One region of the Lentzea sp. HUAS TT2 genome, then DNA from elsewhere that is predicted to be linked to it. Evidence: riboswitches for the same ligand, from Rfam matches in the RefSeq annotation. Region 1 holds a riboswitch; each other region holds the start of a gene.
The links. Region 1 has a riboswitch for S-adenosylmethionine ahead of thrC (threonine synthase). Riboswitches for the same ligand answer to the same signal wherever they lie in the genome.
Positions count from the first base shown of each region.

Region 2: linked by a shared signal. The riboswitch ahead of ACSHWB_RS17900 (methionine ABC transporter ATP-binding protein) and the one ahead of thrC (threonine synthase) in region 1 are both predicted to bind S-adenosylmethionine.
Region 3: linked by a shared signal. The riboswitch ahead of ACSHWB_RS04730 (aminotransferase class V-fold PLP-dependent enzyme) and the one ahead of thrC (threonine synthase) in region 1 are both predicted to bind S-adenosylmethionine.

Region 1 is NZ_CP196667.1:4,563,677-4,569,006, reverse strand. It holds gene ACSHWB_RS22890 (glycoside hydrolase family 3 N-terminal domain-containing protein) at 1-739, shown strand, start outside; gene rpsT (30S ribosomal protein S20) at 865-1,131, shown strand; gene ACSHWB_RS22880 (hypothetical protein) at 1,232-2,041, shown strand; gene holA (DNA polymerase III subunit delta) at 2,055-3,023, opposite strand; SAM riboswitch class I at 3,111-3,245, shown strand; gene thrC (threonine synthase) at 3,257-4,513, shown strand; gene ACSHWB_RS22865 (DNA internalization-related competence protein ComEC/Rec2) at 4,497-5,330, opposite strand, start outside.
Region 2 is NZ_CP196667.1:3,546,003-3,551,332, forward strand. It holds gene ACSHWB_RS17890 (transglycosylase family protein) at 1-419, shown strand, start outside; gene rsmA (16S rRNA (adenine(1518)-N(6)/adenine(1519)-N(6))-dimethyltransferase RsmA) at 642-1,472, shown strand; SAM riboswitch class I at 1,561-1,654, shown strand; gene ACSHWB_RS17900 (methionine ABC transporter ATP-binding protein) at 1,879-2,877, shown strand; gene ACSHWB_RS17905 (methionine ABC transporter permease) at 2,874-3,557, shown strand; gene ACSHWB_RS17910 (MetQ/NlpA family ABC transporter substrate-binding protein) at 3,629-4,384, shown strand; gene ACSHWB_RS17915 (4-(cytidine 5'-diphospho)-2-C-methyl-D-erythritol kinase) at 4,439-5,330, shown strand, end outside.
Region 3 is NZ_CP196667.1:935,541-940,870, reverse strand. It holds gene ACSHWB_RS04740 (M28 family metallopeptidase) at 1-914, opposite strand, end outside; gene ACSHWB_RS04735 (potassium/proton antiporter) at 1,037-2,515, shown strand; SAM riboswitch class IV at 2,589-2,703, shown strand; gene ACSHWB_RS04730 (aminotransferase class V-fold PLP-dependent enzyme) at 2,741-4,072, shown strand; gene lspA (signal peptidase II) at 4,096-4,854, shown strand; gene ACSHWB_RS04720 (RluA family pseudouridine synthase) at 4,956-5,330, shown strand, end outside.

The sequences.
Region 1 (5,330 bases):
TGCGGACGCGGTTGTCGTCGTCCTGGGTGAGAAGCCCGGTGCGGAGGGTCCTGCCGACACGGAGAACCCGGTGCTGACGCCCGAGCAGCAGGCGTGGGTGGACGCGGTGCAGGCGACCGGCAAGCCGGTGGTCGTGGTGCTGCTGACCGCGCGCCCGCAGGTGCTCGGTGCGGCGGCGGACGCGAACGCGCTGGTCGCGGGCTGGTTGCCGGGCAGTGAGGGTGGCAGGGCGATCGCCGACGTGCTGTTCGGCGCGGTGAACCCGAGCGGCAAGCTGCCGATCTCGTGGCCGAAGGCGCTGGGCGACCCGACGCTGACCTACGACCAGCTGCCGGGCGCGAACACCTCGGCGGGAGCGAAGTACGACCCGCTCTACGCGTTCGGGCACGGGCTGTCGTACACGTCGTTCACGACCTCGGGGACCTCGGTGTCCGTTGACCGTCAGAACGGCGTGGTGAAGTTCACGGTGGCGAACACCGGTGCGCGTGCGGGCACCGCGGTGGTGCCGGTCTACGTGCGTCAGCCGGCCTCCCCCGTCCTGACCCCGGACGCCCGGCTGGTGGGCTTCACCCGCGTGGAACTCGCTGCGGGGCAGTCGAAGCAGGTCGAGGTCTCGTTCAAGCTCTCGCAGCTGGCCCTGACCGTCGGCGACGTGGACGGTGACGGACGGCGTGAGGTCGCCCGCGGCGGCTACGAGGCCGTGGTCGGCGCCGAGAAGGCCACCTTCACGGTGCGCTGAGCTGGCCTGATATCCTTCGTCGTCGTGAACGCGCGGCTCTCCGCCGTGGAGGAGACCTGGCCCTTGTGGCCGGTGCCGACATAGCGCGTCACGAACTCCGGTTTCGACAAGAAGGGTGATGTCGCATGGCGAACATCAAGTCCCAGCTCAAGCGGATCAAGACCAACGAGAAGGCTCGCCTTCGCAACAAGTCGGTCAAGTCGTCCCTCAAGACGGCCATCCGCAAGTTCCGCGAGGCTGCCGAGGCCGGTGACAAGGCGCAGGCCCTGGAGCTGCTGCAGGACGCGTCCCGCAAGCTCGACAAGGCCGCCAGCAAGGGCGTCATCCACGCCAACCAGGCCGCCAACAAGAAGTCGGCGATGGCGCTGCGCGCGAACTCCCTCGAGGGCTGATCTCGCTCGTAGTTCTTCGAACTTCTGCAAAGGGCTCCACTTCCTCTCGGGGAAGTGGAGCCCTTTCGCATGTGGTCCCGGGCACGGTAGGCGTAGATCCATGGAATCGCTTCCGCGCATCGACTTCTTCGAGCTGCACGACCTCGACGGCACCCCGCCCGTGCTGCGGACCCTGCACACCGAGTCGATCACGACCATCTACCGGCTGACGGACGCCGCGCGGGAGTACTCACGGCCGTTGGCGCTGGCGCTGCGGTCGGGCGCGGACCACCGGATCGTCGACCTCTGCGCGGGGTCGGGCGGGCCGGTGCCGCTGATCCAGCGGCGGCTGCACGCCTCGGGTGTCCACACCCAGGTCACGCTGACGGACCTGGTGCCGAACGTGCCCGCCTTCGAACGTGTCGCCGCGGGCAACCGGCGACGACTGCCGGACCCGTGCTGCTCGGTGGACCACGTGCCGTCGTCCGTCGACGCCACCGACTGCCGGCTGGAAGGCACGCGGACGATCTACGGCGCCTTCCACCACTTCCCGCCTGAACTGGCCACGCGCATGCTGCAGAACGCCGTCGACACCCGGCAGCCGATCGTCGTCGTCGACACCAAGCGGTCGTGGCTCTACGTGCTGGTGTTCCCGTTCTTCCTCACGCTGGCCGTGCTGCTGGCGGCGCCGTTCCAGCGCAATCCCCTGCCGCGCTACCTGCTGCGGCTGGCGCTCACCTACGTCGTGCCGGTGCTGCCGTTCATGATGTTCTGGGACAGCGTCGTGTCGTTCCTGCGCATGTACGGACGTGCGGAACTACAGAGGATGGTCGACGGCATGAACGGCACCGAGTCGTTCACGTGGACGATCGGCGTCGAACCCGGCTTCACGGGAGCCCAGTACCTGATCGGGATCCCTCGCCCGCAGTGATCAGCGGCCGTGGTCAGCGGCGGCTGTGCGCGGCCACGATCCGGAGCACGGCACGCTCCAGCGCGTAGCCGGCGTCGGCCGCCACGCCCTTCACGTCGGCGTTGAGCCCCGCGACCACCTGCATCGCGTCGGCGAGCCCCGACTGGTCCCAGCCGCGGGCCTGGGCCTGCGCCTTCTTGATCTTCCACGGCGGCATGCCCAGCGGCCCGGCCAGGCTGAACGGGTCGGCGCGCCCCACCGCGGACACCCGCGCGACCGTGCGCACCGCGTCCGCCAGCGCGTCCGCGACCAGCACGTGCGGCACACCGAGCTGCATGGCCCAGCGCAACGCCTCCATGGCGCCAGCCCGGTCACCCGTGACGGCCTTCTCCGCGACGGCGAACCCCGTCACCTCGGCCTTGCCCTGGTGGTAGCGGCGGATCTCCTCCACCGTCACCTTGCCGTCGGTGTCGGAGACGAGCTGCGACGCGGCCGCGGCGAGCTCACGCAGGTTCGTGCCCACCGCGTCGATGAGCGTGGCGACGGCCTCCGAGTCGATCTTGCCGCCCGCCTGCCGCACCTCGTTGCGCACGAACGCCTCGCGCTCACCGGACTTGGTGATCTTGGCGCACTCCGTGACCGCGGCACCGGCCTTCTTCAGCTGCCCCGGCAGGTCCTTGGCCGCCTTGCTGCGGCCACCGCCCGTGTGCAGGACGACGAGCGTGACCCCGTCCGCGGGCGACTTCACGTAGGAGAGCACCGTGTCGGCGACCTCCTTGCTGATGTCCTGCCCGTTCTGCAGGACGATCACGCGACCCTCCGCGAACAGCGACGGACTGACCAGTTCGGCCAGCTCCGGAGCCGTGAGATCAGTCACCTGGACGCGGGTCAGATCGGCCGTCGGGTCGACCTCGCGGGCAGCCTCGAGAGCCGCCCGAACAGCCCGTTCGACCAGCAACTCCTCTTCGCCGACGACGAGGTGCAGTGACTCCGGTGCGCTCACGACCGGCATCTTCCCACGTCTCGAATCGTGGACGTTTGTGGCCGACCAACGGACCGGTGCCGTAGGTTGGTGGCCACAACTGAACACCGCTCATCCAGAGGGGCAGAGGGAACGGCCCGACGAAGCCCCGGCAACCGGCGTCACCGCTATGCGCAGAACTGTGCGCACACGACGATCACGGTGCCAATTCCGACCCGTTCGATTTCGCGGGAAAGATGAGGAGATACCTCGCGATGACTGCTGTCTCTGTGCCGACGAGCACCACCTTCGACCTCGGCCCCGCCCGCGCACTGCTGTGCCGTGAGTGCGGAAATGAAACCCCTCTCGCTCCTGAGTACGCCTGTCTCGAGTGTTTCGGGCCGCTGGAAGTGGCCTACGACTTCGGGAAGATCCGGCGCGAGGACATCGAGGCCGGCCCCAGGTCGATCTGGCGCTACCGCGGCCTTCTCCCTGTTCCGTCCACTGTGGAACAGCACCCGAACACCGACCCCGGCGGCACCCGCCTGGTCGAGGCGCACAACCTCGCCAAGGCCCTCGGCGTCCGCAAGATCTGGGTGAAGGACGACACCGGCAACCCCACCCACTCGTTCAAGGACCGCGTCGTCGGCGTAGCGCTCGCCGCGGCCCGCGAGCTCGGCTTCAAGGTGCTGGCCTGCCCGTCCACCGGCAACCTGGCGAACGCCGTCGCCGCGGCCGCCGCCCGCGCGGGCTGGAAGTCCGTCGTTCTCGTGCCCTCCAACCTCGAGCGCGCCAAGATCCTCATGAGCGCCGTCTACGACGGTGCCCTGATCGCCGTCGACGGCAACTACGACGACGTGAACCGCCTCGCCCAGGAACTCGCCGCGGAGAACGAGGACTGGGCGTTCGTGAACGTCAACGTCCGCCCGTACTACGCGGAAGGCTCGAAGACGCTCGGCTACGAGGTCGCCGAACAGCTCGGCTGGCGCCTGCCCGACCAGATCGTCGTGCCGATCGCCTCCGGCTCGCAGCTCACCAAGGTCGACAAGGCGTTCCGCGAGCTCGGCCAGCTGGACCTCGTGGAAGCCACGCCGTACAAGGTGTTCGGCGCGCAGGCCACCGGCTGCTCCCCGATCTCGGCCGCCTTCAAGGCCGGCCACGACGTCATCCGCCCGGTCCGCCCGGACACCATCGCCCGCTCGCTGGCGATCGGCGCCCCGGCCGACGGCCCGTACGTGCTCGACGCGGTCCGCCGCACCAACGGCGCCATCGACGACGTCACCGACGAAGAGGTCGTCGAGGGCATCAAGCTGCTCGCCCGCACCGAGGGCATCTTCGCCGAGACCGCCGGCGGCGTGACCGTCGCGACGGCGAAGAAGCTGTTCGAGTCGGGCCAGCTCGACCCCGACGCCGAGACCGTGCTGCTGATCACCGGCGACGGCCTCAAGACCCTCGACGCACTCGGCGACACGATCGGCCCGCGCGCGACGGTGCCGCCGTCGGCCGAGGCCGTCATCAAGGCACTGGGCTGAGCACCTCCCTCCGGACGCGATCTCCTTGGCTCACAGGGAGATCGCGTCCGTCTTGAGCCAGCCCGTGCGCGGGAACCGTTGCAGGCCGTCCACCACGTGCGGCCCGACCCGTTCCACGACCGCGCGCCACGCCACGATCCGTTGCGGCCACGGGGCTTCCGCCTTGAGCGCGTTGTAGTGGTAGTCGTGCCACACGTCCGGCGCGATCCGCAGCTCGTCGTCGAACACGTGCTCCGCGACGAGGTCGAACGCCTCCTCCGGTGTCGCCGCCTTCGTCTGCGGCAGCACGTGCGTGATCACCGCTTTGTAGGTGACAGCGCGGGTGCCGTCTTCGAGCGTTTCGCAGATGTAGTAACCGAAATCGGGCTTGAGCTCGTCGTGCGGCCACGGCGTCGCCGAGTAGTTCGTCTGCCACAGCGCCCAAGCGAGCCCTGGCGTGCCACCGGCAATCGGGTAGCGCGCGTTGAACAACCTGACCCAGACCATCTCTTCTCCTTCGTACGATTCGGTTTCCCGGCAACACCGCCAGGTCGCCATCCATGTCCGTGCGCAACACCAACGCACCTCCCGTCCGCAACACGTCGATGACGTGCGGACTCGGGTGCCCGTACCTGTTCCCCGTGCCGACGCTCACCAGCGCCACCCGAGGCCGCACGGCCTTGAGGAACGCGGGCAGCGAGTACCGCGACCCGTGGTGCGGCACCTTGAGCACCTCGGCGCTCAGGTCCCGCTCCCCCAGCAACGCCGCCTGGCCGGCCAGTTCGACGTCACCGGTGAGCAACACCCGGCCCGCCCTCGTGTGCGCCCTGAGCACGAG
Region 2 (5,330 bases), 1.0 Mb from region 1:
GTGGCCAGCAGGTCGTCACCGACCCCGGCACCCCGGGCGAGCAGACCTCCACGTACCGCGTCACGGTGAAGAACGGCAAGGAGATCAGCCGCGAGAAGATCGGCGGCAAGATCACCAAGGAGCCGAAGCCCAAGAAGATCACCGTGGGCACCAAGCCCATCCCGGACGGCGAAGTCTGGGACCGTCTCGCCAAGTGCGAGGCAGGCGGCAACTGGGCCATCAACACCGGCAACGGCTACTACGGCGGCCTCCAGTTCTCGGCCAGCACCTGGGCCTCGAACGGCGGCACCGCCTACGCGGCGCTGCCGCACCAGGCGACCCGCGAACAGCAGATCGCGACCGCCACCAAGCTGCGCGACCGCGCGGGCGGCACGTACAGCGCGTGGCCGGGCTGCCGCGCGAAGCTCGGCCTGCCGTAAACACTCTCCGTCCCCTGACTGAGGCCGCCCGTGGTTCGCCACGGGCGGCCTTCGTCGTTGCGGTGGGATCGGGCGCTCCGGGCGAGGGTGGAGGAGCGGGCAGAGAACGGTGACCACCCCGCTGGAACCGCGACGAGCCAACGCAAGCCGACCTCGCGGTCCCATTCGCACGGTCCCAGCCCACCTCTCCACCACCAGGCCTGCGAGAATGCACCGGTGAGCCTGCTGGGTCCTGCCGAAGTCCGCCGTCTAGCCGCCGAGCTGGACATCCGCCCGACCAAAAAACTGGGCCAGAACTTCGTCCACGACCCCAACACCGTCCGCAAGATCGTGGCCGCGGCCGGACTCACACCAGACGACGTGGTCCTGGAGGTAGGCCCAGGCCTGGGCTCCCTGACCCTCGCCCTGCTCCCCAACGCCAGCCAGGTGATCGCGGTGGAGATCGACCCGCCTCTGGCCGACCGCCTACCGCAGACCGTCACCGAGATGGATCCGGAGAACGCGGGCAAGCTCAAAGTCGTCCTCAAGGACGCCATGAAAGTCACCCAAGAAGACCTGCCGGCCCCACCCACCGCAATCGTCGCGAACCTGCCGTACAACGTCGCGGTCCCGGTGGTGCTGCACCTGTTGGCCGAACTGCCGAGCCTCCAGAAGGGTCTCGTCATGGTCCAGGCCGAGGTGGCCGACCGGATGGCGGCGAAGCCCGGCAGCAAGATCTACGGCGTGCCCAGCGTGAAGCTCGCCTGGTACGCGGAGTCGAAGAAGGCCGGGGCGATCGGCAAGAACGTCTTCTGGCCCGCGCCCAACGTCGACTCGGGTCTGGTGTGGTTCCAGCGTCACGAAAAGCCGCTGTCCACTGTGGATCGCAAGAGGCTCTTCGCGATCGTGGACGCCGCGTTCGCGCAACGCCGCAAGACGCTCAGGGCCGCGCTCAAGGGCTGGGCCGGCAACCCCGGGAACATCGACGAACTGCTCGCGAAGGCTCAAGTCGATCCTCAGCTGAGGGGCGAGCAGTTGAGCGTGATCGACTTCATCCGGATCGCCGAGGTCTAGGCCGGGGATCCTTCGGCCAACAGTGTGATCTGTCGAACGAATCGGATTCTGGCTTGCGCAACCGAACGTCCGTCCGGTTGACTGCTACTTGCCATCCGGAGCGACTGAGAGACCTGGCTCTACGACGTCGCAGCAACCACCCGCTGGATGCGGGCAGGTGCTAACGCCAGGACCGATGGAGGAGCACCATGGGTACCGTGCGAATGCTGACGCGCCGTCGAGTCATCGACCAGTGCCGTCGCTCGTCTTCTGCATGTCGTCGCCACCTCGTCTAAGGCGCCTTCTTCCAAGAGTCCTTTGACGCGCACTCAGTCAACGAGTGGCGCACACACCTGAGCAGAACTCCGACCGCGCACGTCCGCCCGAAAACGGACAGTGTGCCGTCGCGCGCAGCCGTGGAGCAGACGTGATCACTGTCGAAAACCTCACCAAGTCCTTCCAGGGCGTCAGTGCCCTCAACGGCGTGACCCTCGACGTCGAGGCCGGCACCGTGCTCGGTGTCGTCGGCCCGAGCGGGGCCGGCAAGTCGACGCTCGCCCGTTGCGTCGCGCTGCTGGAGCGTCCCGACTCCGGGGCGATCCGCGTCGACGGCACCGACATCACCAGCCTCGACGGGTCGGCCCTGCGGGCTGCTCGTCGGCAGATCGGCGTTGTGCCGCAAGGGGATTCGCTTCTCCGGCAGCGCACGGCGGCCGGCAACATCGCGCTGCCGCTGGAGTCCGCCGGCATTCCCGGACCGCAGCGCCGCACCCGTGTCGGTGAGCTGCTGGACCTCGTCGGGCTGACCGACAAGGCCGCCTCCTACCCCGACCAGCTGTCCGGCGGGCAGCGTCAGCGCATCGCCGTGGCGCGCGCTCTCGCCGCCAACCCCAGCGTCCTGCTCGCCGACGAGCCGACGTCCGCGCTGGACCCGGAGACCACCGGTTCCGTGCTGACCGTGCTCGACCGTGCGCGCGCTGAGCTGGGTGTGACCGTTCTCGTCGTCACACACGACATGGGCGTGGTCCGCAAGATCTGCGATGACGTCGCAGTGCTGGAGCAGGGCCGCGTCGTCGAGCACGGCAAGGTCCTCGACCTGGTCAACAACCCGGCCAGCCGCACGAGCAGCGCGTTGCTGCCCGCCGTCGACCTGAACCCGATCAACGAGAGCAGCTACGACCGCGTCGCGGACGTCGTGCTCGTCGGGTTCGCCGCGGTCGGCGCGTTGCTGCCCGAGGCCGCGCACCGGTTCGGCGTCGAGCTCAACATCGTCGGCGGCGGTCTGACGCGCCTGGGCGAGACCCCGGTCGCACGTTTCCGGCTCGGCTTGAACGGCGAGCGCTCTGACTCCGCACTGGAGTGGATCGGCGAGGCCGGCGGCGCTGTGCAGAGGTCCTTGAAGGGCCCCCAGGGAGTAGCTGCGTGAGGTCTGCAACACCCTGGTCCGACGTTTTCTCGTACCTGCTCGAAGCCACCGGCGAGACGCTGTACATGGTCGGCGTCTCGACCGTCATCGCCACTGTTCTCGGAGTTCCCGTAGGTGTCTGGCTGCAGCTCACCGCCAAGGGCGGGCTGCGGCCGAACGCCGCGGTGCACAGGATCCTGAGCTTCGTCACCGACCTGGGCCGCTCGATGCCGTTCATCGTGCTGCTCGTCGCGCTCACGTCGGTCACCCGCCTCCTCGTAGGCGGCTCCATCGGCAGCACGGCGGTCATCGTGCCGCTGGCCGTGGGAGCGATCCCATTCGTCGGCAGGCTCGTGCAGAACATCCTGTCCGAGGTGCACGTGACCGTGGTCGAGGCCGCGATCACGACCGGCGCCTCGACGTTGCGGATCGTGCGCAGCGTGCTGATCCGCGAGTCGCTGCCCGCGCTGATCAACGCCATCGGCGTCACCGTGATCGCCCTGATCGGGTACTCGGCGATGGCCGGCGTGATCGGTGGCGGCGGCCTCGGCGACCTGGCGATCCGCGAGGGTTACCAGCGCTTCAACGACCGGATCCTGTGGAGCACCGTGGCGTGGCTCGCCGTGCTCACGACCGTGATCCAGTTCGGTTTCACCCGTGCCGCCCGTGCGTCCGACCGGCGCCGGCACGCCTCAGTCTGACCCGTAGCAATCTTCTCAAAAGGAACGCAATGCGTATTCGTGCTGCCCTGATCGCAGTCGCTTTGACCGGTTTGACTGCTCTGTCTGCTTGCTCGTCGGGTGCCAGTGCGTCCGACACGCTGAAGGTCGGCGTCTCGCCGGTCCCGCACGCCCAGATCCTCAAGTACGTGGCCGACAACCTCGCCGCGTCGAAGGGTCTCAAGATCGAGGTCGTCGAGTTCACCGACTACGTGCAGCCGAACACGGCGCTGGTCGACGGGTCGCTCGACGCCAACTACTTCCAGACCGTCCCGTACCTGGAGACGTTCACCAAGGAGAGCGGCGCCAAGGTCGAGTGGGTCCAGCCGGTCCACGTCGAGCCGCTCGGCCTGTACTCGAAGAAGGTCAAGAAGCTCGACGAGCTGCAGTCCGGTGCCAAGATCGCGGTGGCCAACGACGCCACCAACGAGGCGCGCGGCCTGAAGCTGCTGGAGGCGAACGGCCTGATCAAGCTCAAGGCCGTGGACCAGCCGACCGTGCGCGACCTCGCGGAGAACCCCAAGAACCTGCAGTTCGTGCCGCTGGAGGCCGCTCAGTTGCCGCGGTCGCTGGAGGACACCGACGCGTCCGTCATCAACGGCAACTACGCCATCGACGCCGGCCTCAAGCCCGCCACCGACTCGCTCGCGCTGGAGAAGGCCGAGGGCAACCCGAACGCGAACGGCCTGGTCACCCGCACCGAGCTCAAGGACGACAAGCGCGTCAGGGACCTGGCTGAGCTGCTCGGATCGCAGCAGGTCAAGGACTACATCAAGCAGACCTTCAACGGTTCGGTCATCCCGGTCTGAACGTGAGAGTGGCCGGGGGAGGAGTCCGGGACACCAGAACGCCCGTACGCTGACATGGTGCTCGCAGTCGTTCCACCCCCGGTCACAGTTCGCGTCCCGGCCAAGGTCAACCTGCACCTGGCCGTAGGTGACGTGCGCCCGGACGGTTACCACGACCTGGTGACGATCTTCCAGGCGTTGTCCCTGGTAGACGAGGTCACGGTCGCGGTAGCCGACGAGCCCGGCGTCGAGGTGCACGGTGAGGGCGCCGACCAGGTGCCCACCGGTGCCTCCAACCTCGCCTGGCGTGCGGTCCAGCTGCTGGCCACGCACGTCGGCAAGGACCCGGACGACCCGAAGGTCCGCGTCGTCATCCGCAAGGCCATCCCCGTCGCGGGCGGCATGGCAGGCGGCAGCGCGGACGCCGCGGCGGCGCTGGTCGGCCTGTCGTCGTTGTGGCGCCTGGACATCAGCCGTGACGAGCTGGCCGAACTGGCCGGGAAGCTCGGCGCGGACGTCCCCTTCGCCCTGTACGGCTCGACCGCGCTCGGCACCGGCCGCGGCGAGCGGATCGTGCCCGTGCTGGGCCGCCACCAGTTCCACTGGGTGCTGGCGTTCGACCGCCGTGGACTGTCCACTCCGGACGTGTTCGACGAGCTGGACCGCCTGCGCGCCGAGGGAGACCCGCCGCGCGTCGGCGCGGTCGAGGCGGTGCTGGAAGGCCTGTCCTCCGGTGACCCCCGTCAGCTCGCCCTGCTGCTGGGCAACGACCTCCAGGCCGCGGCGGTGTCGTTGCGCCCGAACCTGCGCCGGACGCTCCGCGCGGGTGTCGACGCGGGCGCGCTGGCCGGCATCGTGTCCGGTTCCGGTCCCACGACGGCGTTCCTGTGCGAGGACGGCGACGCGGCGGTCCGCGTGGCCGCCGAGCTCGCCGGTGCCGGTGTCTGCCGGACGGTGCGGGTGGCGC
Region 3 (5,330 bases), 3.6 Mb from region 1:
GCGTAGGCGATCACGTCCGCGTTGCGGTCGAGAGCCGTGACGTTGACGTTGGACGTGGTGTCGCAGGAGCGGTGGTAGCACCGGTCGAAGGCCTGGCCGGCCGTACCGCCCCACTTCGACGCCTGCGCCGAGGTCTTGGTCTGCTCGGCGCCGGTGAAGGTGCCACCGGTCGCGATGCCGACATCCGCGAATGCCGCGTGGTCGGACCGGCCGCCGACCTTGGTCAGTTCGGTCTGGACGCCGATCGAGGTGAAGCCGGCCTGCAGCCGCTGCTGCAGCGCCACCGAGCCGGGGGGCTGGCGGTCGTTGCCGTCGTAGACGAAGTAGCCGGGGTTCGGCGAGCCGGTCATGTCGAAGTTCAGGTACGCCTTGATCCTCGACTGCTCGGTGGCCGACAGGGAGCGCACGTAGGCCGACGAGCCGCGCAGGCCGAGTTCCTCGGCGCCCCACCAGCCGAACCGCACGTGCTTGGTGGGCTGGAAGTTCGTGGCCTTCATCTGGAGAGCGACCTCCAGGATCGACGCGGAGCCCGTGCCGTTGTCGTTGATGCCGGGGCCTGCCGTGACGCTGTCGAGGTGGCCACCCAGCATGATGACGTTGTTCGCGTCGCCGCCGGGGTAGTCGGCGATCAGGTTGTAGCCGGTGGCGCCGCCGTAGGTGAACGACTGCACGCGGGTGGTGAAGCCGGCCGCGTCGAGCTTGCTCTTCACCCAGTTGACCGAGGCCAGGTACCCCGGACGTCCGTGAGCGCGGTTGCCGCCGTTGGCACTCGCGATCGACTGGAACTGGTTGAGGTGTGCTTGGACGTTCGCGACGCTGATGTTCGGTGCTGCCAAGGCCGCAGGAGCGGCCGCTTGCGCCGTGGTCGCTCCGGTCACCATCAAGGCGGCCGCCAGCGCGATCAGGATCCTCATGGTTCAACTCCGTGCAGGGTTAGGGATTGAGCCACTGATCAACATGCTCCACCGCGCATGAGCCCGGTAGAGGCGATCGTCGGATTCGTCGGAATCGGTGGTGATCAACCAGAATGGTCCAGGTGGGTGACGTCACGGTCGTTCTTGGCATCGGCGCGGCCGTACTGCTGATCTCCGTGATCGCGGTGCGGGTGTCGACCCGCCTCGGCCTGCCCTCACTTCTGCTCTACCTCGGCATCGGCGTGGTCCTCGGCGAGTCCGTCGTCGGCATCAACTTCGACGACGCCGACCTCACGCAGTCCCTCGGCATCGCGGCGCTCGTGCTGATCCTCACCGAGGGCGGGATCACGACCCGGTGGAGCGCGGTGAAGTCCTCGCTGTGGCTGGGCGTCGCGCTGTCCACGGTCGCCGTCGCGGTGAGCGTCGCCGTGACCGGGACGGCGTTGCACTTCCTGCTGGGCCTCGACTGGCGGATGGCGTTGCTGTGGGGAGCGGTGCTGTCGTCCACCGACGCGGCCGCCGTCTTCAGCGTCCTGCGCTCGTTAGGTGTCGGCGCGCGGCTCACGGGTGCGCTCGAACTGGAGTCCGGTCTCAACGACGCGCCGGTCTTCATCGCCGTGGTGCTGCTGGCCTCCTCGGACCAGATCTCCTGGACCGCGCCGCTGCTGGTGATCTACGAACTGGGTGCGGGCGCGCTCGTCGGCGTCGTGCTCGGCTATCTCGGTGGAGCCGGACTGAGACGCGCGGCGCTGCCCTCCACCGGTCTGTACCCGCTCGCCACGGTGGCGGTGTGCGTGATGGCCTACACGGCCGGCGATCTCGTGCACGCCTCCGGATTCCTCGCCACGTACGTCGCCGCGCTGGTCCTCGGCAACGCCCGCCTGCCGCACCGCGCCGACACCCTCTCGTTCGCGGAAGGCCTCGGCTGGCTCGCCCAGATCGGGCTCTTCGTCCTGCTCGGCCTCTACGCCTCGCCGTCGCGACTGCTCGACGTGCTGTTCCCCGCGCTGGTCGCGGGTGTGGTGCTGACGTTCGTCGGCCGGCCGTTGTCGGTGGTCCTCGCCTCGCTGCCGTTCAAGGTGCCGTGGCGGGAACAGGCGTTCCTCTCCTGGTCCGGGCTGCGCGGCGCCGTGCCGATCGTGTTCGCGCTGATCCCGTTGATCCAGGGGGTCGAGGGCGCCCGCGAACTGGTCGACGTGGTGTTCGTGCTGGTCGTCGTGCTGACGGTGGTGCAGGGCACGACGCTGCCGTTCCTCGCGCGGCGCCTCGGGCTCGTGAAGACGGGGGAGGCGCAGGAGGTCCAGGTCGACTCCTCGCCGCTCGACGAGCTCGGTGCCGAACTGCTGCAGGTGCACATCCAGCGCGGGTCGAAGCTGCACGGCGTCTACATGACCGAGCTGCGGCTGCCCGTCGGCGCCACAGTGAGCCTCGTGGTGCGCTCGGGAAAGAGTTTCACGCCACAACCGACGACCCGGCTGCAGACCGACGACCAGTTGCTCATCGTCACCACCGAAGAGGCGCGCGATGCCGCTGAGCGGCGGGTTCGTGCCGTCGACAGGGCCGGTCGTTACGCCCGGTGGAAGGGCGAGACCGGCGATTAGTCGGTCGCCGACGCTTCCCAGCATGTGAATCGGGTGTCGACGGACGCGTCACCCTCCGCTAACGTCGTCGGCAGGTCATGAGAGCCAGCGTCAAGCCCAAGCTTGCTGGCCGGCAACCCTCCAACCGCGGTGGGGTGCCCTTGGTGAGGACCTGGTCCGGCGCGTGGGGCGCCGGTCAAGCGCGGGCCTTCGCACGACGGGGCCCCTGGCCTCGGAGGCACCTCGATGACGCTCGCGATCACCCCCGGCACCGCTACCGCTGTTCCTGCTGTCGTCGGCGCTGACCTGAGGGTTCCGCTCGTCACCGGAGAGCGCGTCACCTACGCCAACCTCGACCACGCGGCATCGGCGCCCTGTCTTCAGGAGGTGCGCGACGCCGTCGACGAGCTGCTGCCCTGGTACGCCAGCGTGCACCGCGGCGCCGGGTTCGCCTCGCAGGTCTCCACCCGCGTCTACGAGCAGGCCCGCGACCGCATCCGCCGGTTCGTCGGGGCGCACTCCTCCGACGCCGTCGTCTTCACCCGCAACACCACCGATTCGCTGAACCTGTTGGCGCGCAGCGTTCCCAAGAACACCGCCGTCGTCCTGTTCGACAGCGAGCACCACGCGGCCCTGCTGCCGTGGCGCGGGCCGAACGTTCAGCGCATCGCTGCCCCGTCTTCGTCCGGTGCTGCGCTCGTCGCACTGGACCGGGCCCTCGCCGCCGCCCCGGTCGGCCCTCGGCTCGTGATCGTCACCGGGGCGTCCAACGTCACGGGGGAGCTGTGGCCGGTCGCCGAGCTCGCGAAGGTCGCCCGCCGCCACGGCGCGCGGATCGCGCTCGACGCGGCCCAGCTCGCCCCGCACCGCCCGATCAACGCCCGTGAGCTGGGTGTCGACTACATCGCGTTCTCCGGCCACAAGATCTACGCGCCGTTCGGCGCCGGTGTGCTGGTCGGCCGCGCGGACTGGCTGCAGCAGGCCCAGCCGTACCTGGTCGGCGGCGGTGCCACGTCGAAGGTGACCGACCACGGCGACCGCCTCGGTGTGGCCTGGTCCGCGGTGCCCGAGCGGCACGAGGCCGGCAGCCCGAACGTCGTCGGCGTGCACGCGCTGGCCGCGGCCTGCGAGATCCTGTCGCGGCACTGGGAGCAGACCGTCGCGCACGAGCAGGAGCTGCTGGCGCGCCTGCAGGACGGGCTGCGCACCGTCCCCGGCTTCCGCGAGCTCTCGATCCTGACCGACGCGGACAAGGTCGGTGTCGTGAGCTTCACGATCTCCGGCTTCGACGCGGGCTTCCTCGCGGCGGCGCTGTCCGCCGAGTACGGCATCGGCGTGCGCGACGGGGCGTTCTGCGCCCACGTGATCGTGGGCCGCCTCGTCAAGCAGGCCGGATCGCACGAGGAACGCGCCGTGCGCGCGTCGATCGGCCTCGGCACGACCGCCGAGCACGTGGACCGTTTGGTCGCCGCGCTGCGCACTCTCGTCACCGAAGGTCCGAAGTGGACCTACGAGCAGCGCGACGGCCGGTGGGTTCCGCAGGACGACAACCGAACCCTGCCGCCGTTCCTCGCGTAGTCCCTGTAGTGGACAATGACCTGGTGAGTGACGAGTCCAAGGCTGCGGAGAAGCTCTCCGGCGATGTCGCTGACAAGCCGGTGGAAGCGCAGGTCAGCGAGCCGGAGACGGTCGCTGTGCCCACGCTCGACGAGCCTGGCGCGGAGAAGAAGTCCGAGGAGGAGCCGGAGGAGTCCGAGGCGAAGTCCGAGGACGACGACGAGTTCTCCATCTCGGGCTCGATCTCCGGTTCGCTGCCGGAGCCGAAGACGAAGATCCTCGCGCTGCTCGCGGGCGGCGTGCTGGCCCTGGACGTGCTCACCAAGGTCGTGTCCGTGGCGTTCCTCGAGGGTGCCGACCCGATCAAGCTGTTCGGCGGCGTGCTCTACCTGACGTTCGTGCGCAACCCCGGCGCCGCGTTCGGCCTGGCCGAGGGGCAGACGTGGATCCTGGCGCTGATCGCGCTGGGCGTCGCGGGGTTCATCTTCTGGATCTCGCGCAACCTCCGCTCCGAGCGGTGGGCCGTCGGTCTGGGCCTGGTGCTCGGAGGCGCTGTCGGCAACCTGGCCGACCGCCTCTTCCGCGAGCCGGGCCCGATGCGCGGCCACGTGGTCGACTTCCTGTCGCTGTTCGACCCGTACGGCCAGGTGTGGCCCGTTTTCAACGTCGCGGACATGGCGATCGTGGGCGGTGGCGCGACGATCATCATCCTGGCGCTCCTGCAGCACGACTACGACGGGACCGTCCACAAGGAAGACCCCGTGCCCCTCGTGGAGACGGACGGTCTGGCGGAACCGAAGTAGCTGCTCCTGGTAGGTTCAGCGGGTTCTGCAAGGAGAAGAAGGTCGAGGCCCCCCGCGTGAGCGGATACCGAACGCTGCCGATTCCCGACGGTCTGGACGGCATGCGCGTCGACGCCGGCCTCGCGAAGCTGCTCGGCCTGTCCCGCACCGTCATCGCGGCGATCACCGACGCCGACGAGGTGCTGATCGACGGCCGTGTCGTCGGCAAGTCCGACCGGCTGATCGCCGGATCGATGCTCGAGATCACCCTGCCTGCCCCGCCGCAGCCGGTCACCGTCCAGGCGATCCCCGTCGAGGGCCTGATCATCATCCACGAGGACGACGACATCATCGTCGTGGACAAGCCCGTCGGTGTCGCCGTGCACCCGTCGCCCGGCTGGACCGGCCCGACCGTCGTGGGCGGGCTCGCCGCCGCCGGTCACCGGGTCGCCACGTCCGGTGCCGCCGAGCGCCAGGGCGTCGTGCACCGGCTCGAC